Regions from separate parts of the Arthrobacter sp. PvP023 genome, predicted to be linked through region 2. Evidence: riboswitches for the same ligand, from Rfam matches in the RefSeq annotation. Region 2 holds a riboswitch; each other region holds the start of a gene.
What was found. A riboswitch is a leader RNA that binds a small molecule or an ion and turns the genes downstream of it on or off. The one in region 2 is predicted to bind thiamine pyrophosphate.

Region 1: it holds a riboswitch for thiamine pyrophosphate, as region 2 does, so the genes downstream of both, JOE31_RS08730 (FAD-dependent oxidoreductase) here and thiC (phosphomethylpyrimidine synthase ThiC) in region 2, are expected to answer to the same signal.
Region 3: it holds a riboswitch for thiamine pyrophosphate, as region 2 does, so the genes downstream of both, JOE31_RS02950 (ECF transporter S component) here and thiC (phosphomethylpyrimidine synthase ThiC) in region 2, are expected to answer to the same signal.

Annotation. Positions count from the first base shown of each region.
Region 1 is NZ_JAFIBI010000001.1:1,887,229-1,893,329, forward strand. It holds gene JOE31_RS08710 (DEAD/DEAH box helicase) at 1-729, opposite strand, end outside; gene JOE31_RS08715 (RNB domain-containing ribonuclease) at 1,029-2,507, opposite strand; gene JOE31_RS08720 (ferritin-like fold-containing protein) at 2,549-3,223, shown strand; gene thiE (thiamine phosphate synthase) at 3,224-3,925, opposite strand; TPP riboswitch at 3,952-4,071, shown strand; gene JOE31_RS08730 (FAD-dependent oxidoreductase) at 4,058-5,410, shown strand; gene thiS (sulfur carrier protein ThiS) at 5,407-5,643, shown strand; gene JOE31_RS08740 (thiazole synthase) at 5,649-6,101, shown strand, end outside.
Region 2 is NZ_JAFIBI010000001.1:2,251,466-2,257,566, forward strand. It holds gene ffh (signal recognition particle protein) at 1-112, shown strand, start outside; gene JOE31_RS10325 (alpha/beta fold hydrolase) at 209-943, shown strand; gene thiC (phosphomethylpyrimidine synthase ThiC) at 912-2,792, opposite strand; TPP riboswitch at 2,787-2,894, opposite strand; gene JOE31_RS10335 (amidohydrolase family protein) at 2,980-4,062, shown strand; gene JOE31_RS10340 (VOC family protein) at 4,146-5,021, shown strand; gene JOE31_RS10345 (hypothetical protein) at 5,134-5,571, shown strand; gene rpsP (30S ribosomal protein S16) at 5,756-6,101, shown strand, end outside.
Region 3 is NZ_JAFIBI010000001.1:628,314-634,414, reverse strand. It holds gene JOE31_RS02955 (ABC transporter ATP-binding protein) at 1-1,421, opposite strand, end outside; gene JOE31_RS02950 (ECF transporter S component) at 1,438-2,070, opposite strand; TPP riboswitch at 2,144-2,286, opposite strand; gene JOE31_RS02945 (DUF4235 domain-containing protein) at 2,438-2,701, shown strand; gene mnhG (monovalent cation/H(+) antiporter subunit G) at 2,816-3,250, opposite strand; gene JOE31_RS02935 (monovalent cation/H+ antiporter complex subunit F) at 3,240-3,518, opposite strand; gene JOE31_RS02930 (Na+/H+ antiporter subunit E) at 3,515-4,060, opposite strand; gene JOE31_RS02925 (Na+/H+ antiporter subunit D) at 4,057-5,676, opposite strand; gene JOE31_RS02920 (Na(+)/H(+) antiporter subunit C) at 5,673-6,101, opposite strand, start outside.

The DNA.
Region 1 (6,101 bases), 360 kb from region 2:
GGTCATGTAGCGGCGGGCCATGGCGATGACCGGGCCGGGCATGGTGGCCGAGAACAGCAGGGTCTGGCGGACGGCAGGGGTCCCGGCAATCAGTGTCTCGACGTCCGGCAGGAAGCCGAGGTCCAGCATCTCGTCGGCCTCATCGAGGATAACGATCTTGACGTTCTTCAGGCTCAGGTGCTTCTGCTTGTACAGGTCGATGAGGCGGCCGGGGGTGCCGACAACAATCTCTACGCCCTTCTGCAGGGCATCCACCTGCGGCTCATAGGCGCGGCCGCCGTAAATGGTGGCAATGCGTGCGTTGCGCTTCCGGGCGGCGTTTTCCAGGTCCTTGGCAACCTGGACGGCGAGCTCCCGGGTGGGAACAATCACGAGTGCCTGCGGAGCGCCCGGGACTGCCAGCTTGTCGTAGCCGGGGTCGTCGCGTCCCACCACGCGCTGCAGCGCGGGGATGCCGAAGCCCAGGGTCTTGCCGGTGCCCGTCTTGGCCTGGCCGATGATGTCGTGGCCGGCGAGGGCCACGGGCAGCGTCATTGCCTGGATGGGGAAGGGGTGGGTGATTCCGGCGTCGGCCAGGGACTCGACGATGTCGGCCCGGACGTTGTAGTCCGCGAACGATTTCTCCTCGATCTCGTGCGGCTTTTCGTCCGAGATGATGGTCTCTTCCGGCTCAATCGTTTCAGTGCCGGTTTCGTCGGTCAGAAGTTGGTGCGTATGCAATTCACTCACAGGGGAGTTTCCTTATTCATTTGGGCATTGGCGCTGCTTGCTCAACGGGGCCGGCCGCGAGGCCGTTCCGGAGCACGCTCGGGCGCGCAAGCAAATCCAGTGGAAGCCGATCGCGGGCTATCTAAATGCTGGCACTGGGGACCAGCGGGCGTATCTCAAGATCGCGTAGGGGCGGGCTTGTTGAATTCAAAAATCATGGAAATCAACGACCGGGCATCCATTACTACCCCCTCAGTCTAGCTGTTGACCGCAACCATCACCGACTGACGCCCCGGACGCGGTCCACAATCAGCCGGCAGTCACTCCACCAGTTCAAGCCGGATCACGCGCGTGCGGATGTCCGACGAGATCAGCCTGACCCGGACCGTGGTGCCGGATTCGAGTTCGCCGGGGCACCGGGCCGTCACCGCAGGGTCCGCGATCTGGATGATCCCGGACGGGCCGTTGCCGTTCCCGTTGCCGCCGTTCCCGTTCCCGTTGGGCTTGCCCGGCTTCGACCCGGAGATGACGACGGCGTCAAACTCCTGTCCGATGTGGTTGACGAGGAGGGCAGCCTCCACCGTATCCAGGGCCAGCCGTTCCATCCTCGCTGCCAGCTGGTCCGAGGCCCCCATGATTTCCGGCAGCGAGGGAAGTGCTTCCCGGGCCCAGTCGGGAACCGCGGTGCCGTTGCTCAGCGCTTCACAGATCACCAGGACGAAGCGGTCGATCAGGCGGCGGAGTGGTGCCGTGGTGTGCGCATACGCGGCCCCGATGGCCGACTGGACGGCGTCCTCCGGCACTGTGCCGTCAAAGGGCGTGTACCCGGCGCCCCGGAACAGCATTCCGGCGGAGTGCAGGATGGCCAGCTGCCGGGGGTCGGTGGGATCAAGTGAACGCAGGTACTCGCCGTAGCTGGCCTCACCGTCCCACGGCCTGCCGAGCGCCTTTGTCTGCCGCTTGAAGTGCAGGAGAGACCGTTCGTCCGGGGCGGGCATGGTCCTCAGGATCCCAACCTTGCCCTCGAGCATAAGGTCAGCCGCAGCCATGCCGGTCATGAGCGAAATCTGGGCGTTCCAGTCCTCCACGGGCAGGGGTGGCGCCGCCACGATGCGGTAGCCGCCGTCGGGCAGCTGTTCGATTTCCTGTTCCGGCATGTTGAGGCTGGCGCCGCCGCGGAGCCGTTCCAGTTCCACGCGCTTGATCCCCACCTCCCTGAGGAGCAGGAGGACGGGGGCGGCACTGCCGGAATCCAGTTCGGCCTGGACGCCCTTATAGTTGAGCTTCGCCCGGCTCCGGATCCTGGCCCGGCGCACCAGCACCGACTCCACGCGGGCCGTCGCATCCAGGTCGAACTCCCACACGAAGGCGCCGCACAACTGGCCGGCGAGGAGGCTGCCGGCCTGCTCGCTAATGGCTTCGGGGTGCAGGGGAATCCGCCCGTCCGGGGCGTAGAACGTCTGCCCCCGGCGGCGCGTCTCGGCGTCGAGCGCTCCTCCCGGCGCCACGAAGGACGGCACGTCGGCGATGGCGTAGAAAACCTTGTACCCGTCGCCTGACCGCTCGATGAAGAGGGCCTGATCCAGGTCAGTGGAAGAAGGGGGATCGATGGTCACGAAGCCCACGTCGGTGAGGTCAAGGTCAGGCATCTTGTGCTCCGCAATGGCCGCCAGCGCATCCCGCAGGACATCATCGGGGAAGGGCCCGGGCAGCTCCAACTCCGTGCGCAGCGCGTTCAGCGCCTCGGCCAGGCGGTTGGTCTGTTCGTGGACACTTGGAGTCAGATGATGATGTGACACGAAAGTCAGATTAGCTCTATTTGCGCCATTAGTCTTGGACGATGAGCTCATCTCCGGCCGACACGGCTCGCCACAACCGCTTCATCGCAGGCCTGTTCGGAATGATGGCCTACGGCGAGCTCTCAGCCTTCGAGAGATTCGCCGCTGACGCGCGGTATTCGCCCACCCTCCACGACCGGGCCGTGCTCGGCAGGATTGCCGTGGTGGAGTTCCGGCACTACGAGTTGGTGAGCGCCCGCCTGGAGGCCATGGGGATCGACGCCGAGGATGCCATGCTGCCGTTCCAGGCAGCCGTGGACTATTTCCATTCGCGGACGCGCCCGGCCGACTGGTACGAATCACTGATGGAGGCCTACGTGATCGATACCGTATCAGCCGACTTCTACCGGGCCATCTCCCGCCAACTTGACGCCGGAACGCGGGACGTCATCGAACAGATCCAGGCTTCCGACGAGACAACGGAAGTCCTCCGCGAACGGCTGAGGAGTGCCCTCGCCGATGATCCCAGGCTGGCTTCCAGGCTTGCACTCTGGGGCAGGCGGCTACTGGGCGAAGCGCTGACCCAGGCGCAGCGGGTCAGTTGCGAACATGCCTTCCCGGGAAGCCTGACCGGTGGCGGGGACAGCGCTGCTGCGAAAGAGCTGGTCAGCGGGCTGATCGCGGGGCTGGCGGAGAAGCATTCCAGCCGGATGAGGCAGCTCGGCCTGACCGGATAGTCAGGATGCGCCGGCGTCGAGCGCTGCCAGCAGCGAGCTCGCGGCTGCGGCGGGGTCATCGGCCTCGGTGATGGCGCGGACCACCACGATCCGCTGCGCTCCTGCCGCCACCACCTGCTCAACGTTGCCCAGGTCGATGCCGCCGATGGCGAACCACGGCAGCGGCGCTCCGTCAACGCTTGCCCCCGCAGCGCTGCCGGTTGTTTCGCCGGTGGCCTCTGCCGCATAACGGACGAGGTCGAGGCCGACGGCGGCACGGCCCGGCTTCGTGGGAGTGGCCCACACCGGCCCGACGCAGAAATAATCCAGGCCCCCGGCACCACCGGATGCGGCGATGGCGGCGTCGATCTGCCCGGGGCTGTGCGTCGACAGGCCGATCACGGCCTCACCGCCAAGGAACTTCCGGGCGGACGCCAGGGGGAGGTCCTTCTGCCCGACATGAAGCACCGGGGCACCGGAGAGCGAGGCGATGTCCGCGCGGTCGTTGACCGACCACAGACGGCCGTGGCGGCGGGCCGCGGCTTCCAGTACTTCGAGCAGCTCGAGCTCCTCGGCCGCTTCCAGGCCCTTGTCGCGGAGCTGGATGATGTCCACGCCGCCTGCGTAGGCGGCATCGACGAAGTCGGCGAAATCGCCCCGCTCGGTGCGGGCATCAGTGCAGAGGTACAGGCGGGCATCGGTAAGGAGAGCTTGCTCGGTCATGGCACAAGCCTAGTTCCCCTAAACTGGGGGAGTACCGCGGGAGCCCGCCGCAGCTGTCACAAAGCTGCAGGGCTGAGAGGGCGTCAGAGCCGACCGCTTGACCTGATCCGGTTAGTACCGGCGTAGGGAAGGATGACAATGACCCCGCAATCCCCGGCAGGCCGGCCGCCCGCGCGCAGTCGCGGCGAGCACGGCGTGGACATCAGGGCCGACGTTGCCGTGGTCGGCGGAGGTATCATCGGCCACGGCATTGCCTGGGAAGCCGGGCAGTCGGGCAGGTCCGTGGTCATCATCGACGACGCACCGGGAACGGGCGCGAGCTGGGCCGCCGCTGGCATGCTGGCGCCGGTCAGCGAACTCCATTACCAGGAGGAAGACCTCCTGGAACTCATGCTCCACTCCTCGGGACTGTGGCCGACCTTCGCAGCCGGCCTGGAAACCGGGCGTGCGTCCCGTGAACCCGGCGCCGACGGCCCGGACACCGGCTACCTTACGACGCCGACCCTCGCCGTGGGTGCCGACGCCGCAGACCGCCGGGCGCTCGCCGACCTGCGCGGCGTCCAGCAGGCCGGCGGGCTGACGGTGGAACCGCTGACGGTCAGGGAAGCCCGGGGACGGGAGCCGCTGCTGAGCCCCGGAATCTCCTGCGCCTTCGAGATTCCGGCCGACCATCAGGTGGATCCCCGCAAGCTGCTGGCCGTGATCTCGGATTCCCTGCCGGGGTCCGCCGTGCGTAAGCGGGCCGCCGGCCTGCTCTGGGAGGACGGGCATGTCAGCGGCGTCAGCCTGGCCGGTGGAGGAACCGTGCACGCAGGCGAAACGATCATTGCCAACGGACTGGAATCCGCGTCCCTGGGCGGACTGCCGCCCGGACTTCAGCTGCCGCTCCGCCCCGTGTACGGCGACATCCTGCGCCTGCGCGTCCCCGCCTACCTGCAGCCCCTGCTGACATCCACAGTCCGTGGAATGGTCCATGGAGTTCCCGTTTACATCGTGCCCCGGCAGGACGGCACCGTGGTGATCGGGGCCACGCAGCGTGAAGATTCGCTGTCGGGAGCGGGTATCGACACCCCCGTTACGGCGCCTGCGGGACCCGTAACACCCGCAGGATCGGCCGTTTCCGCCGGCGGCGTCTACCAGCTGCTCCGTGACGCACAGGTGCTGGTTCCCGCCGTCGCGGAACTGGAACTGCTCGAAGCCACGGCGAGGGCCCGTCCGGGAACGCCGGACAACGCGCCGCTGCTGGGCCGGGTAGCGGCCGCAGGAACCGGCCTGGATATTGAGGGCCTGATCATTGCCACCGGATTCTTCCGGCATGGCGTCCTGCTCACCCCTGCAGCGGCGTCCATCTGCAGGCAGCTGATGGACGGCGACGCCGATCCACGCTGGGCTCCGGTCCGGCCCGACCGGTTTTCCGGCCTTTCGGCCGGACCGGCAACGCCTGCACACACCGTCACAATTGACCCGAACAAGGAAACAGCATGAACATCACACTGAACGGCACGGCACATGCGGTGGCCGACGGCGCGTCCGTCACCACCCTCGTCAGCCAGGTCACCGGCAGGAACCTCGCGCCCAACGGGCAGGCTGCCGACGGCCAAAAACTGGGCGTGGCGGTAGCGCGGAATTCCGAGGTGGTGCCGCGCAGCCAGTGGTTCGTCACGGCGCTGGCCGAGGGCGACGACGTCGAACTTGTTACCGCGGTACAGGGAGGTTGAGCATCATGGCAGGAACAACGGTTGCCGGCACGGCAGGGACCGGACAGCAGGCGGCGGCGGACGCATTCATCGTGGACGGCATCCCGCTGGGATCACGGTTGATCATGGGCACCGGCGGTGCACCCAGCCTGGACGGGCTGGGGGCTGCCCTGATCGCGTCCGGCACGGAGCTGACCACTGTGGCCATGCGCCGCTATTCGCCGGCCGAAACAGGCTCGCTGTTCCAGCTCCTGGTGGACCACAACATCCGGGTGCTGCCCAACACCGCCGGCTGCTTCACCGCCCGGGACGCCGTGATGACGGCGGAACTGGCGCGGGAGGCACTGGAGACGGACTGGGTGAAGCTTGAAGTGATCGCCGACGAGCACACCCTGCTGCCGGACGCCGTGGAGCTGGTGGACGCCACCGAGCAGCTGGTTAACCGCGGGTTCAAGGTGTTCGCCTACACCAATGACGAT
Region 2 (6,101 bases):
CGGCAAGGCACTTCCGACCGGGGCGGCTTTCGGTCAGCAGGGAGCGGACTTCGACCCGTCGCAGCTCAACCTGCCCAAGGGGTTCGACAAGTTCCTCGGCGGGAGCAAGTAGTTACTGGCGGCGCGGTTTTACGTACGGTCAACGTGGCTGCCGGCAGGTTCGATGTCGTCCGGCCGAATTGTCCGGCCATTGCCATAGGGTTGGGGCATGTTTAAGCAGCGCGTAGTGTTCGTCCACGGTTCGGGAGCCTTCGGGTCTGCCGCGTGGCCCAAGCAACACGGCATGGCCTTGGCCTACGACGCACTGTTCCTGCGCCGCCACGGTTTTGACGCGTCTGCGGAGCCCGTCGAATCGGACTTCCAGACGGACGCCGGGATTGTGCTGGGGGCCTTGGCGGACGAGGGCCGGGGCGCTGCCGGCGGACATGTGGTGGCGCATGCCCAGGGCGCCATTGCGGCTATGATGGCGGCCGTGGAACGCCCGGATCTGGTGCAGTCCCTCACCCTCGTGGAGCCCGCCTGCCTGTCACTGACCGCTGAACTGCCTGCCACTGCTGCGCACCGCGCACTGATGCAGCCGCTTTTTGACGTGCGGCACCAGCTCGGCGACGACGACTTCCAGCGGGAGTTTGTCCGGCGGGCGTTTTCCGTGCACAGTGATGGCCCCGCCACGCCGGAAGCACTCAACGCTGCCCGCCGGCTCCGGTTACAGGCGCCTCCGTGGGAGGCGCCGCTGCAGATCGTGCCGGGTGTCGCCACGCTCGTCCTGACCGGCGGCTGGGAGCCGCTCTACGAAGAGATTGCGGGCTACCTGCGTGAAACCGGTGCCCAGCACCGCGTTGCCGCGGGCGGACACCGGCCTCAGGATTCGGTGGAGGGAGACCGGGTTATCCGGTCCTTCATCGCAGAAGTCAGCAGGCGTCAGCACTCACAGGCGTCGTAGCGTCGCCCGTCGCTGCACTGCGCCGGCCCGGTTGTTCCGGGTTTGGAAGCTGCAGCTCGGGAAGGTAAACCTTGCCGCCGGCTGCCAGGAATTCGTTGCTCTTTTCACGCATGCCTGCCGCCATCTCGGCGAGTGCCGACTGTGCTTCGGCGGAACCGTACTCGTCCCTGATGTCCTGGCTGATGCGCATGGAGCAGAACTTGGGCCCGCACATGGAGCAGAAGTGCGCGGTCTTGGCCGGTTCCGCGGGGAGGGTCTCGTCATGGAAGGATTCGGCGGTGACCGGGTCCAGTGAGAGGGCGAACTGGTCCCGCCAGCGGAATTCGAACCGGGCCTTGGACAGGGCGTCGTCGCGTTCGTGCGCGCCGGGGTGGCCCTTGGCCAGGTCGGCGGCGTGGGCGGCAATCTTGTAGGTAATGACGCCGGTCTTGACATCGTCCTTGTTGGGCAGCCCCAGGTGTTCCTTGGGCGTGACGTAGCAGAGCATGGCCGTGCCGTAGCGGGCGATTTCCGTGGCGCCGATGGCGGACGTGATGTGGTCGTAGCCCGGGGCTATGTCCGTCACCAGCGGCCCCAGCGTGTAGAACGGTGCTCCCTTGCAGAGTTCCTGCTGGCGTTCCACGTTTTCACGTACCAGGTGGAAAGGCACGTGGCCGGGTCCTTCCACCATCACCTGCACGTCGAACTCCCAGGCGCGCTGCGTCAGTTCGGCCAGGGTATCCAGCTCGGCGAACTGGGCGGCGTCGTTCGCGTCCGCGGTCGCACCTGGCCGCAGCCCGTCGCCCAGCGAGAACGCGACGTCGTACTTGGCGAAAATTTCGCACAGCTCGTCGAAGTGCGTGTACAGGAAGTTCTCCTGGTGGTGGGCAAGGCACCAGCCGGCCATGATGGAGCCGCCGCGGGAGACTATGCCGGTGACCCGGTTGGCCGTCAGCGGCACATACCGCAGCAGCACCCCGGCGTGGATGGTCATGTAGTCCACGCCCTGCTCGCACTGTTCGATCACGGTGTCGCGGAAGATTTCCCACGTCAGTTGGTTGGCCTCGCCGTTGACCTTTTCCAGGGCCTGGTAGATGGGAACGGTGCCGATCGGGACTGGCGAGTTGCGGATGATCCACTCACGGGTGGTGTGGATGTCGTCGCCGGTGGACAGGTCCATCACGGTGTCGGCGCCCCACTGTGTGGCCCATTGCAGCTTGTCGACCTCCTCCGCGATGGAGCTCGTGACGGCCGAGTTGCCGATGTTGGCGTTGATCTTCACCAGGAAGGCCTTGCCGATGATCATCGGCTCGGATTCCGGGTGGTTGATGTTGTTGGGGATGATGGCGCGGCCCGCAGCGACTTCGCTGCGGACCAGCTCCACGTCGCAGTTTTCGCGGAGGGCAACGAACTGCATCTCGGGCGTCACCACACCCTGCCGGGCGTAGTGCATCTGCGTGACTGTTCTGCCTTCGACGGCGCGGTGGGGCACGGGCTGCGCGCCCTTCCACTCCGCGGACGCGGCGCCGCGGCGCACTGCCGACCTGCCGTCATCGAGCAGGTTCCGTTCCCTTCCGCCATAGGGCTCGGTGTCTGCCCGCGACTCGATCCACCGGGTTCTGAAAGGCTCCAGGCCCACCACGGGATCGCTGCCGGGCCCGGCAGTCCGGTACACGCGGAACGGCGGGTTGGCTGCCCCGCCCGGTGAGTCCTCAAGGGCGATTTCGGTCACCGGAACCCGGATCCCGGTGGCCTCATCGGCGATGAATGCCAGCGAGTGGGACTTCAGGGACTGCGCTTCGGCAAGTGCCGAATTGCCGGGTGCGGTCTTGTTTTGGGCACGGATCAGCTGTGTTTCTTGTGTATTCACGGAATACTCACTTCCTTCGCCGGCATTACCCGGACAGGTTCAACGGTCGCAGGCCGCGTCAGCCCGATCTCAGCCCTTGCAAGGGCACCCGTGTGGTCGTAGACGAAGCTACCACAGGGCCGGGGCGGGTCCATGTCACATGCAGGTCACAACAGGGGAGGGTGCCCGGCCGGTCTAGGCTTGAAGCATGCGTGGCGTCATCGAATTCAGCGGAACCGTGCTCACCGCCCCGGACCGGGAACGGCAGGGCCTCTGGGCTGTGGACGGCAGGCTGACGTTCACACGGCCGGCCGCTCCGCCTGACCTGGTGTTGAACGGCTGGGTGCTGCCTGGCCTGGTGGATGCGCATTGCCACATCGGGCTGGGACCAGCCGGTGACGTTCCGGATTCCGTGGCCGAGGAACAGGCCCTCACGGACAGGAATGCCGGTACGCTGCTCGTCCGGGATGCCGGCGCCGTCCACGACACCCGCTGGCTCCAGCAGCGGCCGGAGCTGCCGCGCATCATCCGCGCCGGCCGCCACATCGCCAGGACGCGCCGCTACCTGCAGGGATTCGCCGTCGAAGTTGAGCCGGACGGACTGGTCGAGGCCGTGCGGAAGCAGGCGCTGGCGGGTGACGGTTGGGTCAAGCTCGTAGGGGACTGGATCGACCGGGACGCCGGCGACCTGGCGCCGTCGTTCCGCGCCGCAGTGGTGCGGGACGCTGTCCGCGCAGCCCACGACGAAGGCGCCAGGGTGACCGCCCACTGTTTCGCGGAGGACACCCTGGATGACATGCTCGACGCCGGCATCGACTGCATCGAACACGGAACCGGCCTGCTGCCGCGCCACATCCCCCGTTTCGTGGACCAGCGCGTCCCCATCGTTCCCACGCTGATCAACATTGCGACATTCCCCGACATTGCGGCCCGTGCGAAAGCGAAGTTTCCGGTGTACGGGGCGCACATGCAAAGGCTCTGGGAACGGCGGAACGAGCGCATCCTCGAGGCCTTCGAAGCCGGCGTGGCGATCTACGCCGGGACCGATGCGGGCAGTGTCATCAGCCACGGCAGGATCGTGGACGAGATCCAGGCGCTCCACGCCGCCGGCCTGCCGGCGGCCTCAGCCCTGGACGCCGCTTCCTGGGCCGCGCGTGAGTGGCTGGGGGCCGACGGCATCGCCGAAGGTGCCAGCGCCGACGTCGTGCTGTGCGAACTGGACCCCAGGCTCAATCCGGCAACACTGCGGGACCTCAAGCACATCGTTCTTCGGGGCCGGCAGCTCCGCTAGGAATAAATTGAAGCTTCAAGTAATTTACTCTATGTAATCGTCGCCGGTCGCCGGCGGCCGAGTTTCCAGAGTTTGGAGTTGGAATGACCGTGGAATCCAGCAGCAAGGACCTGTTGCCCGCCGATCTCACCATGGGCACGGTGATGCTCAAGGTGGGCGACATGAAGCTGATGACGGACTATTACCAGCGCGCGCTCGGGCTGGACGTCGTGGCTGAGCAGGATGGCGGGGTGTACCTCGGCCGCCGGGGTGCACTGCTGGTCCACCTGGCCGCGGCCCCCGGGTTGAACCTCCCGGCCCGTGGCGAGGCGGGGCTGTTCCACACGGCACTGCTGTTCGAGGACCGGTCGTCGCTCGCTGCCACGGTGGCCTCTGCCGCCCGGTATGAACCGCGGCTGTTCACCGGAAGCGCAGACCACCTCGTCAGTGAGGCCTTCTACTTCAACGATCCCGAGGGGAACGGCATCGAGCTGTACTGGGACCGTCCCCGCAGCGACTGGTCCTGGGAGGGAACCAATGTGGTCATGGACAGCCTTGCCCTGCCGCCGCAGCGCTTCCTCCAGGACTTCCTAAGCGAGGACGCGGTGAGCGGGCAGCGCGAGGCCGCGGCCGGCGTCGGGCACGTCCACCTGCAAGTGGGTGATGTCCAGTCGGCGCACGACTTCTACGTGGGCACCCTCGGTTTCGAGAAGACTGCCGGATGGCACGGGCAGGCCCTGTTCGTCTCGGCCGGCGGCTACCACCACCATATGGCCATGAACGTCTGGAACAGCAGGGGCGCCGGGCCCCGCCGGGACACCCTGGGGCTGGGTGAAGTCCTGATCGAGGTGCCGGGAACGGACGACGTCGGCGCGCTCGCCGACCGTTTGCGGGTCGCCGGCGTTGCTTCGCACCATACGGGAGCCGAGCTGCGGTTTGAGGATCCGTGGCGCAACCGGATCCGCGTCGCCGTCCGCTGAGGCGGCGCCGAGCTGCGCGTTCTTCTGGGCTAGGCTGAAGCCGGAAGTCCGTGGAGGCTGCGAAGCTGCCCTGCCGGACCATGACACCGCCGACGGAATGAGGATGATTTCCATGGGTTTCACCGAAATCTTTGTTTCCACCCACGACGAGGCGCTCAAGCGCGCGGCGGCACTCGACGGCGGAGGCCCCGCTGCTCCGGACGCGCTTCGGATTACGGACATCAGCGATTTTGAGATTGAGCAGCTGGGCGACCTCGCCGGAGCGGCGGTCCACGCGTCAGGAGCGGACTATGAGCTCGCCATGGTGGACGTGGCCAGCGATTCGCTCCTGGGCGTGCCGGCCGCCATGGTGCGTGCGCTCGCCGAACTCCTCAGCTATGAGACCGAAGGCGAGGGCAATGTCCTGGAGGACGTGGCGGCCAGGTGGGCGGCGGAGGAGGATATGCCTTTTGGTTCCGAAGAGGCCCTCGGGTATGTCCAGCGGCTCGCGCAGATGGCCGGCAGCGTGGACCCGAACGCGCGGACCGGGCTGTACGTGTGGTCGTCCTGAACGGCCCGCCGGGTGTCAAGTCGAAATCCCGCCGCTGATCTGGCACAATAAACAGGTACTCGATCTGCGTGGCCCCTCTCTCCGCGTCCGGATCCTGTCCTTTTAGAACCCCCTAGTACGGCCCGCCCCACGGGTGCAGAACGCCGGGCTCGACCCCGTTTCAGAAACAGGAGTGACCACAAAAGTGGCCGTAAAGATTCGCCTTAAGCGCTTTGGCAAGATGCGCGCACCGTACTACCGCATCGTCGTCATGGACGCACGCTCCAAGCGTGACGGCCGTGCCATCGAAGAGATCGGCAAGTACCACCCCACCGAAGAGCCCTCATACATCGAGGTCGACACGGACCGTGCCCAGTACTGGCTCGGCGTCGGCGCACAGCCGTCCGAGCAGGTTGCTGCGATCCTCAAGATCACCGGTGACTGGCAGAAGTTCAAGGGTCTCCCCGGCCAGGAGGGCACCTTGAAGACCAAGGCTCCCAAGGCTGCCTTCGTTACCCCGGAAAAGGGTTCCGTGATCATCCCGGAAGCCA
Region 3 (6,101 bases), 1.6 Mb from region 2:
GTGGGCTCGTCCAGGATCAGCACGCGGGGATGCGCGGCCAGGACGGTGGCGACAGACAGCCGGCGCTTCTCCCCGCCGGAGAGTGTGTAGGGGTTGGCGTCCACCAGCTTGGTCAGCCGGAGGCGCTCCAGGAGTTCGTCCACGCGATCCTCGCCGTGGCCCAGGTGCCGCGGGCCGAACATCAGCTCATCCAGCACCCGGCCGGTGACGAACTGGTGCTCCGGTTCCTGGAACACGGTGCCGATCCGGGAGATCAACTGCTCCGCCTTCCACTTGTACGGGTCAATGCCGGCACCTTGGCTGAGGTCGACCGTGGCGGAAACCGAGCCCTCCACCGGCTGGAGCAGCCCGGCGAGGGTCAGGGCAAACGTGGACTTTCCGGAACCGTTGGGACCCGTGATGGTCAATGCCTGGCCGGCGCGGACCTGCGCCGTGATGCCGGACTGCACGGGGACCGGCGGGACAGCCTTGAAGCGCCGCCGGCGGGGGCGTTCGCGGGACACGGCAAGGTTTTCGGCGGCCAGCAGGAGGTTCCCGGCCCCCGGCTCGCCCTGCGTTCCAGTGGCACCCGGCACTCCTGCATCACCCGTTCGCGCCCGGGTGGCGGGCACGTACCCGGGCACCCATACGCCGGCGGAGACGAGCATGTCCCGCGCCTCTGCCAGGACCCGGTCCGGAGGGCCGTCCAGGAGCACCGCGGTGTCCGTGGAAGATCCCGGCTGCAGCACCACGATCCGGTCCACAAGGTCCTTCCACACGCCCACGCGGTGTTCCACCACCACCAGCGTTGCCCCGGTCTTGTCCAGGCACCGGCCCACGGCGTCACGGACTTCCAGGACGCCGGCAGGGTCCAGGTTGGCAGTGGGCTCGTCGAGGAGCAGCAGTCCCGGGCGCATGGCGAGGATCCCGGCAAGCGCGAGGCGCTGCTTCTGCCCGCCGGACAGGGCCGACGTCGGGTGGTCCAGCGGCAGGTGGGCCAGCCCGACGTCGTCGAGCGCCTCTCCGACACGAGTCCAGATGTCCGCGCGCGGCACGGCGAGGTTCTCGGCGCCGAAGGCGACGTCGTCCCCCACGCGGGAAAGGACCACCTGCGTCTCGGGGTCCTGCTGCATGAGGCCGGCGCGGCCGCGCTGAGCACGCGGCGGGGCACCGTCGATGAGCAGGGAACCGGTCTCGTCGGAGTCGTCGGCATCCGGCGTTCCGTCGTGGTGGGCTCCGGAGTCGCTGTCCCCGAGCACCCCGGCGAGTGCGTGCAGCAGCGTGGATTTGCCCGCGCCGGAGGGACCCAGCAGCAGCACGCGTTCGCCCGGCTGAATGTCCAGGTCCAAGCCGTGGACGGCGGGCCGGGACCGGCCGGCATGCCGCCAGCCCCAGCCGCGTGCCGTAACCGCTGCCGGGCGGACGGTGTCGGAAGGCGTCATGAGCAGTGTGCGTTCATCAGGAGAAGACAGGCTCCGTCGCTGCCTTGCGGGACGCGAAGGAGCTCAGCACACCGGTCCGGGCCAGTCCGCGGGTGGCGAGCCAGGACAGGCCGCCGGCGATGATGGCGCCGGAGATGGCCGTGAAGATGATGTAGGCCAGCTTGTCGCCGGCAGCGTAGGCGATGTTCCAGCCCCACGGTGCGAACGAGTCGTTCAGGCCGCAGAAGAGGCCTGCAGCGGCACCGGCCAGCAGCGAAACGGGCAGGTTGAACTTCTTGTAAACGAACACCGCGAAGATGATCTCCGCGCCGAGCCCCTGCACGAAGCCGGAGAACAGCACCGATGCGCCGTACTGCGAGCCCATGATCAGCTCACCCGTGGCGGCCACTGTTTCGCAGAACAGGGCGGCTCCGGGCTTGCGGATGATCAGCATGCCCAGGACGGCGGGAATCATCCAGCCGCCTGCGATAAGGCCGGTCAGCGGCGGGTAGACGGCGTTCATGGGCGGCGAAACTGCGGCAGCCCCCTGGGACCAGGCCCAGAAAATGACGCCTCCGGCTACTGCGATCAACGCGGCAACCACAATGTCCACCACACGCCAGTTGTACTTGCTGTTGCCAAGCGTCTGCTTGGCCGTAATTCCAGTCATTTTCTTCCTCCTGAGGTACAGGAGGGGAGAGTGTTCCCCGGACCGTCCGCGGCTTCCGCCGCCTGCTGCCGGACACTCTGAGAACTCGACTCCCTTGCGCCGGTACTAACCGGATCAGGTTCGAGGGTCTGCGGCTGTCCGCACTCTCAGCGCCCGCCTCCGGTTCCCTGGAATGTTCCAGTGATGCCCGACGGCGACGCTCCCCTGTCGTATCAATTCGCCCTTGTGGGCGTGGATCAGTTTACACCCGCGGGCCCGCGAAATCCCGGGGAGGGTGTCACAATGCGCGGTGATGCGGCCGGGTTGATGCGGCTAGGCTAGGGGAAGCCCTGTTTCCGTTGTTTCCCACCTGTAAAGGGGTACTGGAGTGAGTTTTTTCATCAAGCTGCTTGGAACCGGAGTGAGCCTGCTTGCCGGATTCGCCGGCACCAAGGCCGTTGACGTCGTCTGGGAAAAGATCACCGGCCGCAAGCCCCCGAAGGGCGACAAGGACGACGTCCCCACCACCCTGCGCAGCGCCCTGACCTTTGCGCTGATCTCGGCGGCTGTCAGCGCCATCATCCAGGTCCTGGCCAACCGGGGCACGCAGCGTGCCATCACCCGCTTCGCCAAGAGCCAGGACATCGTCTAGGCCCACTCGGGAGAGTTTTTGTCCAGGTAACGGGAGCTGATCGGCCGCCAAGTCGCGTTATCTGGACAAGAACTTCACCAGGGGTGGCGGCCCGGAACTTCTTGCGGGCGCCCCTTAGGCTGCGCCGTCGTCACCCTCGACGGCGGCGCGCTTTTCTGATTCCTGCCTCGCGGCGGCCTTCTTGTCGGCTGCCTTCAGCACTACGGCCTCCAGTTCATCCGTGGTGAGCAGTTCCTTGTGCAGGTGCTTGGTGCGGTAACCCGCCCTGCCCACCATGTGGGCGGACACCGGAACGGTGAGCACCTGGAAGATCCACGCCACGAACAGCACGGGCCACACCCACCAGGTCCGCAGCTGCAGGCCCACCGAGGCCAGCAGCAGGAAGAGTCCCAGCACCTGGGGCTTCGTGGCGGCGTGCATCCTGCTCATCAGGTCGGGGAAGCGCAACAGGCCGATCGCCGCACCGAGGGACATCAGGGCGCCCACCACCATAAAGATGGCCGACACTGCATCAATGACTGTGTCCACGGCGGATGGTTCAGGATTCATGGGGCTGCTCCCGCCGGTCGGCCACGAAGCGCGCCACGGTCACGGACCCGATGAACCCGATGATGGACAGCGCCACGAGCAGCATCAGGTTGTTCAGGTGCCGGTTGACGGCCATGTCGATGCAGAGCGTGGCACCGATGATGGCCAGCAGCACGTCAGAGGCCAGCACCCGGTCCAGCAGGGACGGGCCGATGGCGATCCGGACAATCGCCCCGGCTGCCGCCAGGGACAGGATCACGGCCGTTACGGTCAGGACGACGTCCATCATGCGCCCACCTCCTGTTTCAGTGCGGCCAGTTCCTCGCGGGTGCCCATGATCCTGATCAGTGCCGCCTCGGCATCCCGGACCTCTTTGCGCAGGTTCACAATGTCCTCTCCGCTCCGCACATTCAGCCCGTGGATGTAGAGCGTGGACGTGGAGCGGTCCACCTCCACCACCAGCGAGCCCGGAATCAGCGAGATGACGTGGCCGGTGGCCGTCACCATCAGGTCCGAGTGGCTTCGCAGTTTGACGGCGACGACGGCGTTGGTCACCTTGGGCCCGCGGGCCAACGCGAGGTACAGCACCTGGAAGCTGGCGGCCACCACCTTGGCCAGGAACACCAGGGCGAAGGGGACTGCCCGCACGATGCTGAAGCGGCCGCCCAGCTCCACCGGGGGCAGGTAGAAAAGCCGTGCCACCACGACGGCGATCAGCGCACCGAACAGCAGGTTACCGGGGCTGAAGTCCTGCCAGAGCGCGGCCCAGACGAACACCAGCCAGACCAGCAGGGGCAGTTCCTGCCGGATTGAGATCCGTCGGCGGTTCATTTCTTCCCCTCCTGCTGCACAGGCTCAGGCTGCGCGATCGGGGGCACGGGGGCGTTTTCGCCCAGCACGGCCTGGATGTACGCGGACCGGTCCAGCATTTCCACGGCCGACTGGTCCGCCACCCGGAAGAGCGGGCCGGCAAAGACGGTGAGCGCCACGCCGAAGGCCACGAGGCCCAGGGTTGATCCCACCATCGTCCGCGGCAGCAGCGTGACGTTGCGCTTGCCCGCGCGGTCGCCCGTGTCGGAGTCCTCAGGGGCCGCGAGCAGCACGGGGTCCGGGTTCTCGGCGTCCTCGGGTTTGCGCCAGAACGCGCGGTTCCACACACGGGCGATGGCCAGGAGCGTCAGCAGGCTGGTCACGACGCCGCCGATCACCAGGGCGTAGGCCAGCGGGGTGCCAAGCTGCACACCGGCCTGCAGCAGCCCGAGCTTGCCCAGGAAACCCGAGAACGGCGGGATGCCGGCCAGGTTCATGGCGGGGATGAAGAACAGCAGGGCCAGGATCGGGGACAGCTTGGCCAGGCCGGCGACGCGGTCGATCGACGAGCTTCCGCCGCGGCGTTCGATCAGGCCCGTGACCAGGAAGAGACTGGTCTGGATGGTGATGTGGTGGGCCACGTAGAACACTGCCGCGCCGAGCCCGGCCACCGAGGACATCGCCAGCCCGAACACCATGTAGCCGATGTGGCTGACGAGGGTGAACGAGAGCAGACGCTTGATGTCGCTCTGGGCCAGCGCACCCAGGATTCCCACCACCATGGTCAGTAATGCCGCCACCATCAGCGGAGTGTTCAGCGAGTCCCCCGGGAAGAGGAGCGTCTCGGTGCGCACCATGGCATAGACGCCCACCTTGGTCAGCAAGCCGGCGAACACCGCCGTGACGGGGGCCGGTGCGGTGGGGTACGAGTCAGGAAGCCAGAAGGACAACGGGAAGACAGCCGCCTTGATGCCGAAGGCCACCAGCAGCATCACGTGCAGCAGCATCCGCGTTCCGGAGTCCAGGTCCGCGAGCTTGACGGCGAGGTCCGCCATGTTGATGGTTCCGGTGGCGCCGTAGATCATGGCGATGGCGATCAGGAACAGGACGGAGGACACCACGGAGACCACCACGTAGGTCACGCCGGCACGGATGCGGGGACCGGTCCCGCCGAGGGTCATCAGCACGTAGCTTGCCGTCAGCAGGATCTCGAACCCCACGTAGAGGTTGAAGAGGTCACCCGACAGGAACGCGTTGGACACGCCGGCCACCAGGATCAGGTAGGTGGGGTGGAAGATCGACAGCGGTGCGTCCTGGTCGCCGTCGGCCATGCCCTGGCCTGTGGCGTACACCAGCACCGCGAGGCTGACCGTGGAGGAGACCACCAGCATCAGGGACGAGAACTGGTCCACCACCATCACGATGCCCCACGGCGGCAGCCAGCCGCCGATGTTGACGGCCGCGGTTCCGCCGTCCCAGACGGAAGCCAGCAGCACGCATTCCAGCAGGAGCGTCAGAGAGAGCAGCGTAATGCTGACGGCCCGCTGGGCCCGGGAGTGCCGGATCAGCACAAATGTCAGGGCGGCACCGAGGATGGGAAGTACGACGGCGAGCGGGGCAAAGCTTGCGATGTTCACTTCACGCCTCCTTCCGGGCCGGGTGTCACGTTTTGGGAGCCGGGCTGCTCTTCCGCAGCGGCGTCCTTGGCTTTGATCTTGCGGTCGCCGGCCTTCACGGTGGCCACGCCGCCTTCCGGGCCGCCGCCTGACGTGCCGCGGCCGGAACCGCTGCCGGCGGAACCGTTGTCCGCGGACAGGTCAGAATCACTGATGCCCCTGCCGTCCGAACCAATCATGGTCAGCGGGAACTCTGAGGTCTCCACCGGAATCTCGGAATCATCCTCCGCGTCGAAGCTGGGGGTCTCGGCGACGCGGATGTCCTCGACGTCGTCCTGGATCTCATCGCGGCGGGCCAGCACCCAGGTCCGGTAGATGATGCCCAGCATGAAAGCGGTCACTGCGAAGGAAATCACGATCGATGTCAGGATCAGTGCCTGCGGGAG